Regions from separate parts of the Paenibacillus sp. PK3_47 genome, predicted to be linked through region 1. Evidence: riboswitches for the same ligand, from Rfam matches in the RefSeq annotation. Region 1 holds a riboswitch; each other region holds the start of a gene.
What was found. A riboswitch is a leader RNA that binds a small molecule or an ion and turns the genes downstream of it on or off. The one in region 1 is predicted to bind cobalamin.

Region 2: it holds a riboswitch for cobalamin, as region 1 does, so the genes downstream of both, C2I18_RS16625 (S-layer homology domain-containing protein) here and C2I18_RS22085 (S-layer homology domain-containing protein) in region 1, are expected to answer to the same signal.
Region 3: it holds a riboswitch for cobalamin, as region 1 does, so the genes downstream of both, metE (5-methyltetrahydropteroyltriglutamate--homocysteine S-methyltransferase) here and C2I18_RS22085 (S-layer homology domain-containing protein) in region 1, are expected to answer to the same signal.

The regions. Positions count from the first base shown of each region.
Region 1 covers NZ_CP026029.1:5,079,948-5,083,228, forward strand. Annotated here, with positions in the region: gene C2I18_RS22085 (S-layer homology domain-containing protein) at 1-1,226, opposite strand, end outside; adenosylcobalamin (AdoCbl) riboswitch at 1,354-1,490, opposite strand; gene C2I18_RS22090 (S8 family peptidase) at 2,048-3,281, opposite strand, start outside.
Region 2 covers NZ_CP026029.1:3,742,279-3,745,559, reverse strand. Annotated here, with positions in the region: gene C2I18_RS16625 (S-layer homology domain-containing protein) at 1-1,308, opposite strand, end outside; cobalamin riboswitch at 1,667-1,863, opposite strand; gene C2I18_RS16620 (GAP1-N2 domain-containing protein) at 2,485-3,281, opposite strand, start outside.
Region 3 covers NZ_CP026029.1:613,503-616,783, reverse strand. Annotated here, with positions in the region: gene C2I18_RS02945 (DedA family protein) at 1-122, shown strand, start outside; gene C2I18_RS02940 (undecaprenyl-diphosphate phosphatase) at 197-1,057, shown strand; cobalamin riboswitch at 1,308-1,514, shown strand; gene metE (5-methyltetrahydropteroyltriglutamate--homocysteine S-methyltransferase) at 1,683-3,281, shown strand, end outside.

The sequences.
Region 1 (3,281 bases):
GTGTCATAGTAAGGGGCAAGACCCGCCATGATAATCCCGGACATATCCGGGTCAGGTGTGGAGCCGAAGAATGACCAGCCGCCGCCTTTTATTTTAAGGGAAAGAAGCTTGTCCACCAGGAATTCTCTGGTTACCTTGCTTCCTTCAGGGATCTCATATCTTCCGGAGTCCAGGGCAAGCAGCATGTATACGACGTCGTTGGAGACCGTAAGCCGTGCAGGATCAAAGTTGACAGCCTTATCCAGAAGGTTAATGCCGCCGATATCCTTTATATTAACATCTGCTGCAGTCAAGCCTATGATGACTTTGGCGATATCTGTGCCTTTCTTATAGACTCCTGCCGCATCAATGACCTGCTTGGTGTAAGCGGCGATATAGTCCGGGTCAGGTGCAAGACCTGTAAGATTGGAGGCTACAGAAGCCCAATCATCATAGACTTGCTGTGAGTATCCCGCAACGGCCTGCGTAATTTCAGCGTCCAGGTCGAACTCCAGCCCTTTATTAAAAGGCGGAGTGACGGCATAGTTTTTGTTAATAACACCGACTGCTCTGAGATCAAAACCGGCAGATCCTCCGGAAGGATCAGGATCATAGATTGGCCGGCCGTAACTGTCCTTGTTGGTACCGTCGCCCTTAATGTCGATAATCTTAACGTATTTGATATCATTCAGCTTAACGAGTCCGGCGGCAACTTCCTCTTTGTCTTTGAGCGCTGCCAGATCAAACCCGGTTCCGAAACCGCCGAGTGCCTTGCCGGCCAGTCCGTTATACTGGGAAGGATCTACTCCTTCATAAGAGCCGACTTTGGTATTCCTCAAGGCAGAGGAGTCAAACTGTACCCAATCTGTTCCGTTGGAAGACACCTGTACATAAGCCAATTCCAGAAAACCAAGTGTGTTATCGGGCCCTGTAGCAAAGCCGTTTTCAAAGACCGCAAAGTCTTGTCCGGGCCCGTCCCCGATTCCCTCAAACTCCATTGTAATTTCGCCGTTGTCTCCTAATACTACCAAAGAAGAAGAGTAAGGTCCGACAGCATTCTCCGGTGTTCTGTAAGATTCTAATACATTTCCTTCAGCCGTATTAGGTTTGTAATCGCGGTACCCCGTAGCCCATGATACAATTGAGTTTACCTCTACATTCGTGTTCGTGAAGACAACCGGTTCTTTAGCTGCGTCAGCCTGTAAGTTGCCCAGCCCTGCTGAACCTAACAGTAAGGCTGATGCCAACCCGGATACAAGAACCTTTTTAAAGCTTTTCCCCATTTCTCTCTTCCCTTTCTGACCCTAGAATAGTGAGAAAGCCTCTCCCATGAATGGAAGAGGCGTGGTTAAAGAGACTCAAATAAGAGTTTCTGATAACCGCCCTTTACCTCGAAGGGCTCAGTTATACACAATAAGCACCGACCTGACTTAGGATGACTCCCTTACAGTGGCGTGGACCGTGCTGGACTCTCACCAGCTTCCGTAACTTATTGTGTTAACTATGAAATTCATTTATTTTCCTTCACCATAGGATACGTAAGTTCAGCCGCTGCGTCAATACGCTTGTTATAGGCAAAAAATATGACAGTCCGCAGAAGGAATATAACAATGTGTGGCGAAGCGTCCGAAGATTACCGGTTCACCGGTTATAAAAAAATCCTGTCGTACGTTTCCTGAATCCTCACTTGCTGCAGGTGCTTGTCCGTCACATTGTAAGTAAAGAGCGCGGAAGTGTCATCTTTAAAAAACTGTTTATACCAGTAAAGGGAGCTCCCCCTCTGAAAAATTCCGTAATAACCGCAAGAAGGCGGACACTGGTCCAGAATGAAAGACTCATCTATTGAAATGTTATTTTTCACTTTACAAATAAAAGCCTCCAGCGGAATAAGGGCGATACTTTGCAGCGCTGTGCCTTGGGGCATGTCTTCCTTGCTGTGGTCCCAAATGTTCTTTTTCCATGTTATGAACAGCTCCTTAAGCTATCATCGTCAGTAATAGATTATAAAGAAAACAGTAGAAGAAGGGGCTGCCCAAGCAGCCATTTTATGGCTTATGGGGGAGCCCCTTTAGCATTTTCGCAGAAATCTGACATTAATTTCGCCGCTTCCTGCCGTATTGGGCTTGAGGCCGAGACGGAAGGCATTCTTCTTTAGTGCAGCTTTGACCTGGCGCGGGGACATGCCAGGGAAACGCTGCAGCAGCTGCGCGGCTGCGCCGGAGACAATCGGGGCAGAGATGCTGGTCCCGGAGAGCCTGTAGTAGAACTTGCCGATACTCTCCTGGGGGGACTGGCGGGCCAGCAGTGAACCCGGCGCGCGCAGCGAGATCACTGATTCGCCCGGAGCAACGATGTCGGGTTTCACCTTGCCGCCCGGAGCAGGACCGCGGCTGGAATAGAACGTAATGACATCGTCCTTTTGCGTTAGGGTCCGCCTGTCATTAACTGCACCTACGGTTATCGCTGAGGGACTGATTCCCGGTGATTCAACCGTCTTTGGTCCGGGTCCGCTGTTGCCCGCGGCGATGACGACAGTGAGTCCGGCCTGGACGGCTTTTTCAACAGCCTGGCAGAGCGGATCGTCTTTGCAGGATGTGTTCACTGGACCGCCGAAGGACATCGACAGGATACGCAGCCTGAGGCGCTTGCGCTCTGCAATGCACCATTCGATCCCTTTGATAATGGTAGAATCATAGCCGTCGCCGTTCTGGTCCAATACTTTAACACCGACAATACCGGCTTCCGGTGCAGGCCCCCTGTATTTGCCTTTGCTGGCCCATCCGTTGCCTGCAGCATCCCCGGCGATATGGGTTCCGTGACCATTGTCGTCATAGGGCTTTTTTCTATGATTGATGAAATCCTTGAAGGCAAAGATCCGGTTAACTGGTTTGGTCAGATCCGGATGACAGTAAATTCCGGTATCAATGATGGCGATGTTGATTCCTTTTCCGGTAAGTCCTTTGGTGGTCTGGAGAGCCGCTGCCCCGATAGAAGGAGTCGCTATGTTTAAAGAGGAATGTTTTACCGTATCCAGATAGACTTTATGAATCTCGTTACAGCTGCAGATCCGTTCCAGGCATTTCAAAGAAACTCTTGAGGATAGGGCATTGATCAAGGAAAGACGGTGTTTGACAGGGAAGGAATGAACGCCAAGATGTTTCTGCAGATTCCGGATCCGGGACGGGGTAACGGGAGACTTGAATTGAACGATAACCGGCACTGAAGCTGACTTTGCACCTGTAGCAGGTGTATTCCTGACTTTATGCTGTAACGGCTGATTCATTTTGGCGGCATGCTGCCGC
Region 2 (3,281 bases), 1.3 Mb from region 1:
GTCCGCTTCCTTAAGCGGATAGGAATCCATCCCTAATTCAGGATACACCCATTCCCCGCCTCGATGGACAAGAAAAGTCCAGTAGCCGCCGCCGTAAGTGCCGCCCTTAATCCCGTTAATTCCATCAACCATACTGCCAAACGGATATACAGTAATATCAAGCGGAATATTGCGGGCCGCCGTGAGCTGTTTCAGCGCATCCAGAGCATTGAGGGCCGTTAGTTTGCCTTCTGCCACTGTTCCCTGCGGTCCTTCAACAGACAGCGCCACATTAACGGCAGAGGGTTCTTCAGGCTGCGCAGGCTTAGGGAAGTCATACAGCTTGCCGCTGCCGCCGAGCAGATTGTAGGCAACGAGGGCCTGCAGGCCCTGCTCGGTTGCCTGTGAATTAGCAGCAGCACCTGGGGTATGTGAAAAACCGCCGCCTTGCACGAAGAAGCTCATTAATCTTCCTACAAGGTCGGTTCCATTCTTAGTAAAACGTTCCCCTGTTGGATCAATTCCGTTGGAAGTGAGCGCGATAATAGCCTGGGCAACACTTTCACTGCTGCCGCCGTAGCCACCGTTGGCATCTTGACGGGAGGATAGCCATTGTACAGCTTTTTCACCGGCTGTCTTCACTTCAGGCTTATCTTGGTACGGCGCCAACGCTGTCAGGGTCATCGCCGTTATATCAGGATCTCCGGCCGAGCCGAACAGGGCAAAACCGCCATCATCTTTTTGTTGTTTCAGAATCTCGTCTACCAGCGCTGTGCGTGTCCACTTGGCACCGTCCGGAATAGTATAGCTGCCGGAATCAAGCGCAAGCAGTGCATACACGGGTCCGTTCACCGTCTCACTGCTCATTTTGTCGCTGTTATACAGCTTCTCCAACAGGTTGTACCCTGCTGCAGAACCGCTGCCGGCGAAATTCGCCGCATCACCGCCAAGAGCTGTTATGGCAAGTACGGTCCGGGCATAATCGGTAACTTTGCTAAGTCTGCCTTCAGTCTGTACTGTGTTCTCCAACACTTGGAGATAGCTCCCCGGCACCTGGTATCCGGCCCGGGTTATCCCGATCGCCTCCCAGTCGGACTTCACACCGCTGTTTAGGATAAGCTTGACGGTGTCTTCTATAGCTTCGGATACAGTGATTTGGGGAGCGTCGGCTGCAGATACATCTGTCGCACCAGTGTCTGCTGCCGCTAGGGCTGTCTCAGCAGCAAAAGCCTGTCCTGCCGGAACAAAAGCCGAACCCAACGTTGAAATAACCAGCAATAATGCCAGACCAAGCACAAAGGACTTGGCAGAAAGAATCGTCTTCATCATTAACCTCTTTCCTATAATAATATTAGTCTTGCAGCAGACACTACAAAAAAGCATCTGCCGATACTCGCTTCACATTACCTGCCTGATTCAGCACTCTTTCTCCAGGAGCATAAATCAGCCGGATGAACGCAACCCGCCTGTCCGCACTAAATATCCCCACAAACTGAGTGGGGCCTTGCTTCAATGTGTTATCAAGTTCTTTGCGGGAGGGCCCAAAAGTTTACACATTCTGACACGCTAATAAGCCGCCCCACGAAGGGCGGCCAGGGAAAATACACAGCGAGCATAACGGTGCCAAAGCCACACCGACAGTTCATTTCATCTGCATATGTTCCGCATTCTCACCCCACGAAGAATAGAAACGTTCCGGAAAAAGGCAGGTCTCCTGGCTTATGCTTCATCGCTTCCCTCTGCCTTCCCACCCTTGATCACAGGACAGTGGCACTCCGAGAGTTGCTTCGCATTTACAGTGGCGGGTCCGCACCGGATTTGCACCGGACTTCCCTTTTAAGCGGATTCTACGCGTAGAACCGCACCTTTTCCTAGTGCTTATTAAATTTTAATTATTTTCATAATCATATCTAGTAATCTCCGGTATGTCCATAGAAAAGCTGAATGGAAAACGGTACCCGGTCAGGAGTTAGTGACTGTTACCTGCGAATGCCAACAGGATTTGAGAGATTCCAAATGTTAGTTAGTCAGCCGTTCTCCGCTTTTATTGAAGAAAATAGTCCGGCGGCGGGGATAGTTGTTGTGAGGATGATAGCGGCTTGTGCTAATGGAAATGGGCGTCAGCAGTTTTATAGGGTTTAAGGGTACCTATTTTACCGGAATCCTGAGCGACTGACCGAGCGTAACGGACACAGGGGGCGTTATTTCCGCGATTTCAGGCGCTCACAGAATCTAACGGACTCAGTGGGCCTTATTTTCAGTAAAAGTGTGCAGATGAGGTCATTTTGGTGCGAATAACGGAACCTCGGTCCGTTAGAAATAATAAGCGTGCCAAAATCAATAAATAACGGATCCTGGGTCCGTTAGCGCAGGGAATGTCCATAAAAGTAAAGCAGCGTTTCCCCGAATTACGGGAAACGCTGCTTTGTCTGGTTTTACTATGAGAAACATTCAGCTCTGTCACATTCGCAGCATAATCCGCATATGAGGTAGCGGCTCATGCTGTTACTCAGCTTCCGCATCCGCACTTGCTTCAGCGGAAGGCTCAGGGCTGCCTGTATCAGCATCCGTATCAGCAGCTGACGGAGTAGCTGACGGCGGCGTACTGCCAGGACTTGCTTCGAGCATCAGCGAGTACTTTCCGGCGGTGATCATATCACCTACCGCAACGCTGGCTCCCGCTTCAAGCAGCGCGTTGACGGTGTACGGAGCCGTGCCTGTGTTGGCGGCAGGCGCGTTCTCTGCCGCGCCGCCATCACCCTCAGCGGCCGCGTTCTCCCCCGCGCCGCCATCACCTTCAGCGGCCGCGTTCTCCGCCGCGCCGCTATCGCCCTCGGCAGGCGCGTCCTCCGCTGCGCCGCCCTCGCCCTCGGCAGGCGCGTTCTCCGCCGCGCCGCTCTCTTCCCCGGCTGCATCCGCCGCAGCCGCGTTTCCGCCGCCGTCATCCCCGGCGGCTCCAGCCTCCGGCGATTGAACGGGACAGCCGCCCCGTTCAATCGCCGTAACATCGTAGGCCACCGCGTCCCCGCCGGAGGCCGTTACACTAATCACCGCCGGGTTAAAGGCGGTGCATTCCTCAGCGTCGGCAAAGGAGAACACCAGCCGGCTGCCGGTCCCCTCCGCCCCTTCGCTGCCGAGATACACGGCAGCGGGGGCAAACGCGGCCGCAGCGGACGGCGACGGACTGGCCGCCGGCAGAGCGGCCTCCTTGCTGTCCGGGCGCAGCAGGCTGACCGCCACAATGATGCCGATCAGCACGATCCCCAGGATGGAGCCGGAGATCAGGAGCTGAAATCGGCTGC
Region 3 (3,281 bases), 2.3 Mb from region 1:
TTTACATGGACGCGTACTCCAATGTTGTGTATGTATTGATTGCAGCGGCGCTCGTATTGTTCGGTTTTCTGTATTTCCGCAAACGGCAGCGGGATGCCAAAACTGCGAATAATGCGGAATAAACCTGTTATTCAAGTTATAATACAGATGATTTAATACCGCAGCGATGGCTGCGGCTATAACAAGGGGGAGAAACATGGATCTGCTCACTATTATTAAAGCCATTATTCTGGGAATTGTCGAAGGACTGACGGAGTTTGCTCCGGTGTCCTCGACAGGGCATATGATTATCGTGGATGATATGTGGCTCAAATCGCAGGAGTTCCTGGGCAAGTATGCAGCCAATACCTTCAAAGTCGTCATTCAGCTGGGCTCGATCCTCGCGGTTGTTGTAATCTTCCGTAACCGGTTCATTGATCTGCTGGGCCTCAAACGCTTCAGCAGCAAGGAGCTCGCAGCTGTACCGGACGGACTGCCTAAGGAAGAGACGCAGGGCCGCCTGAAGCTGGCACAGGTTATTGTCGGACTTATTCCTGCCGGTGTGCTGGGACTCTTATTCGAGGATTACATCGATGAGCATCTGTTCTCAACGTCAACTGTGCTTATCGGTCTTGTAGTCGGAGCTATTTTTATGATTATTGCCGACCGGTTTGCGCCGAAGAAAGCGAAAATTGAGACTGTGGATCAAATTACATACAAGCAGGCGCTGTCCGTGGGTCTGATCCAGTGTATCTCATTGTGGCCGGGCTTCTCACGCTCCGGGTCAACCATCTCCGGCGGCGTGCTGCTGGGAATGAGCCACCGTGCCGCCGCTGACTTTACCTTTATCATGGCAGTTCCGATTATGGCCGGGGCAAGCCTGATTTCACTGGTCAAAAACTGGGAGTACTTCACAATGGATGCCCTGCCGTTTTTTATCGTTGGGTTTATCAGCGCATTTGTGTTCGCGCTGGTGTCCATGCGGTTTTTCCTCAAGCTGATCAACCGGATCAAGCTGCTGCCGTTCGCCATCTACCGGATTGTGCTCGCAGGTGTGGTTTACCTGATCTGGTTCTAAATTTTGTTTCTTCAAAAGGCTGCACCTTCCCAAAGGGAGGGTGCAGCCTTTTTTGTGGTGTGCTAATTATAGATTTAGCTTATAAGGCTTTTGGAATCTTATTCCTTCTGTTTATGGCTTATCTGCCTTCTTGCGGCACCTGAATTACATCGGCTATAGGGAATGCGTATAGCTGATTTATCCGGAATGGATTGCACCGCAGCAGGTGATTCAGTATGATGGCAACAACAGCAACACATAACCATCAATAAGTCCATAAAGGGAGACAGGTGCTTGCCGGGATCACACGAAGAACCGGCAGGCTTAAAAGGGAAATCCGGTGAAAAGCCGGTGCGGTCCCGCCACTGTAACGGATAGTCCTCAGCTGCTTATGTCACTGGCTCACCACTGCCGGGAAGACCTGCTGCAGGATGCTGATTCCGCCAGCCAGGAGACCTGCCTGTTTCAACAGCACTGCATTACCTACGGAAGATAGGGAGGTGTTAAGACTATCCATGAAATTTGTATGGGCGTCTTTCCCTTGGCCTGCTGCGGGGAAAAACGCCTTTTTGATGATCGGAAAGCTGATATAGTTCTTATAACAACGTATATAGTGGATGAAAATGTACACTGAGGAGTGGAGAACATGGCAAATAAACTAATTACAGGCAACCTGGGCTACCCGAGAATCGGCAGCAACCGGGAGTGGAAGAAGACGCTGGAGTCCTACTGGAGCGGTAAAATCAATGAGCAGGATTTTCTTGCGCAGATGGCGGAGATTCAGCTTCAGCATTTGAAGGCGCAGCAGCAGGCCGGGATCACGCAGATTCCGGTGAATGACTTCACCTTCTATGATCATGTGCTGGATACCGCTGCGATGTTCGGGATCGTTCCGCCAAGATACAGCTATGACGGCGGACAAGTCAGTCTTGATCTGTACTTTGCCATGGCGCGCGGCAGTGCAGAGGCTCCTGCCTGCGAGATGACCAAATGGTTCAATACGAATTACCATTACATCGTACCGGAGATCGGGAGCCGGACTCCGCGGCTTACGGAGAACAAGCCGCTGGCGGCTTACCGGTTCGCCAAAGCGCAGGCAGGGATTGAAGGCAAACCCGTGATCATTGGACTTTATACTTTCCTTAAGCTCTCCAAAGGCTTTCCGGCTGCTGAAATTAATGAAGTGGCAGCCCGCTTCCTTCCTGTCTATGTGCAGCTGCTCCAGGAGCTGCAGCAGGAGGGGGTGGCATGGGTACAGATCGATGAGCCTGCCATTGTTGCAGGACTCACAGAAGATGATACCGTACTGCTGAACACGATCTATGGTGAAATTGCGGCATCCGTTCCCGGCCTGCAGATTTTGCTGCAAACGTACTTCGAAGCGGCCGAACCGCTGGAAGCGCTGCTTAAGCTGCCGGTGCAGGGAATCGGCCTGGATTTTGTACATGACAAAGGCGCCAATCTGAACTCCATTGCGTCTTTGGGCTGGCCGGAGGACAAATGGCTGGGAGCGGGTATTATCGACGGGCGGAATATCTGGCGCGCGGATCTGGATGCCAAGCTTGAGCTTGTCCGCAAGCTGATTGCCTATGTGCCGGCGGAACGTTTGATCCTCCAGCCGTCCTCCAGCCTTCTGCATGTGCCTGTAACCGTCAAGGGCGAGGGCAGGCTGAAGGTGGAAGTGAAGCAGGCGCTGGCCTTTGCTGATGAGAAGCTGGCAGAGCTTGGCCTGATTGCTGCTGCAGCGGCCGATGCAGAGGCGTATGCAGACGCTCTGGCTGTGAGCCGCAAGGCGCTTGCTGTATTCCGGGCACTGCCGGAGAGAGGCCGTCAGGATGTGGCAGAACAGGCCAGGAATCTGGCCAAGCTTCGGGACAGCCGGAACTTGCCTTTTGCAGAGCGCGTTAAGGTGCAGCAGGAGAAATGGCAGCTGCCGCTGCTGCCCACTACAACCATCGGAAGCTTTCCGCAGACAACGGAGGTGCGGCAGGCACGGCTGAAATGGCGGAAGGGTGTATGGAGTCTGGAGCGATATGAAGGATATATCCGCCAGCAGATCGCGGATGTGATTACCTTCCAGGAAGAACTGGGTCTGGATGTGCTGGTGCACGGGGAATTTGAGCGTACCGATATGGTAGAGTTTTTCGGGGAAAAGCTGGCGGGTTACCTCTTTACCCAAGGCGGCTGGGTGCAGTCCTACGGCTCCCGCTGTGTTAAACCGCCGGTCATTTATGCTGATGTTGCC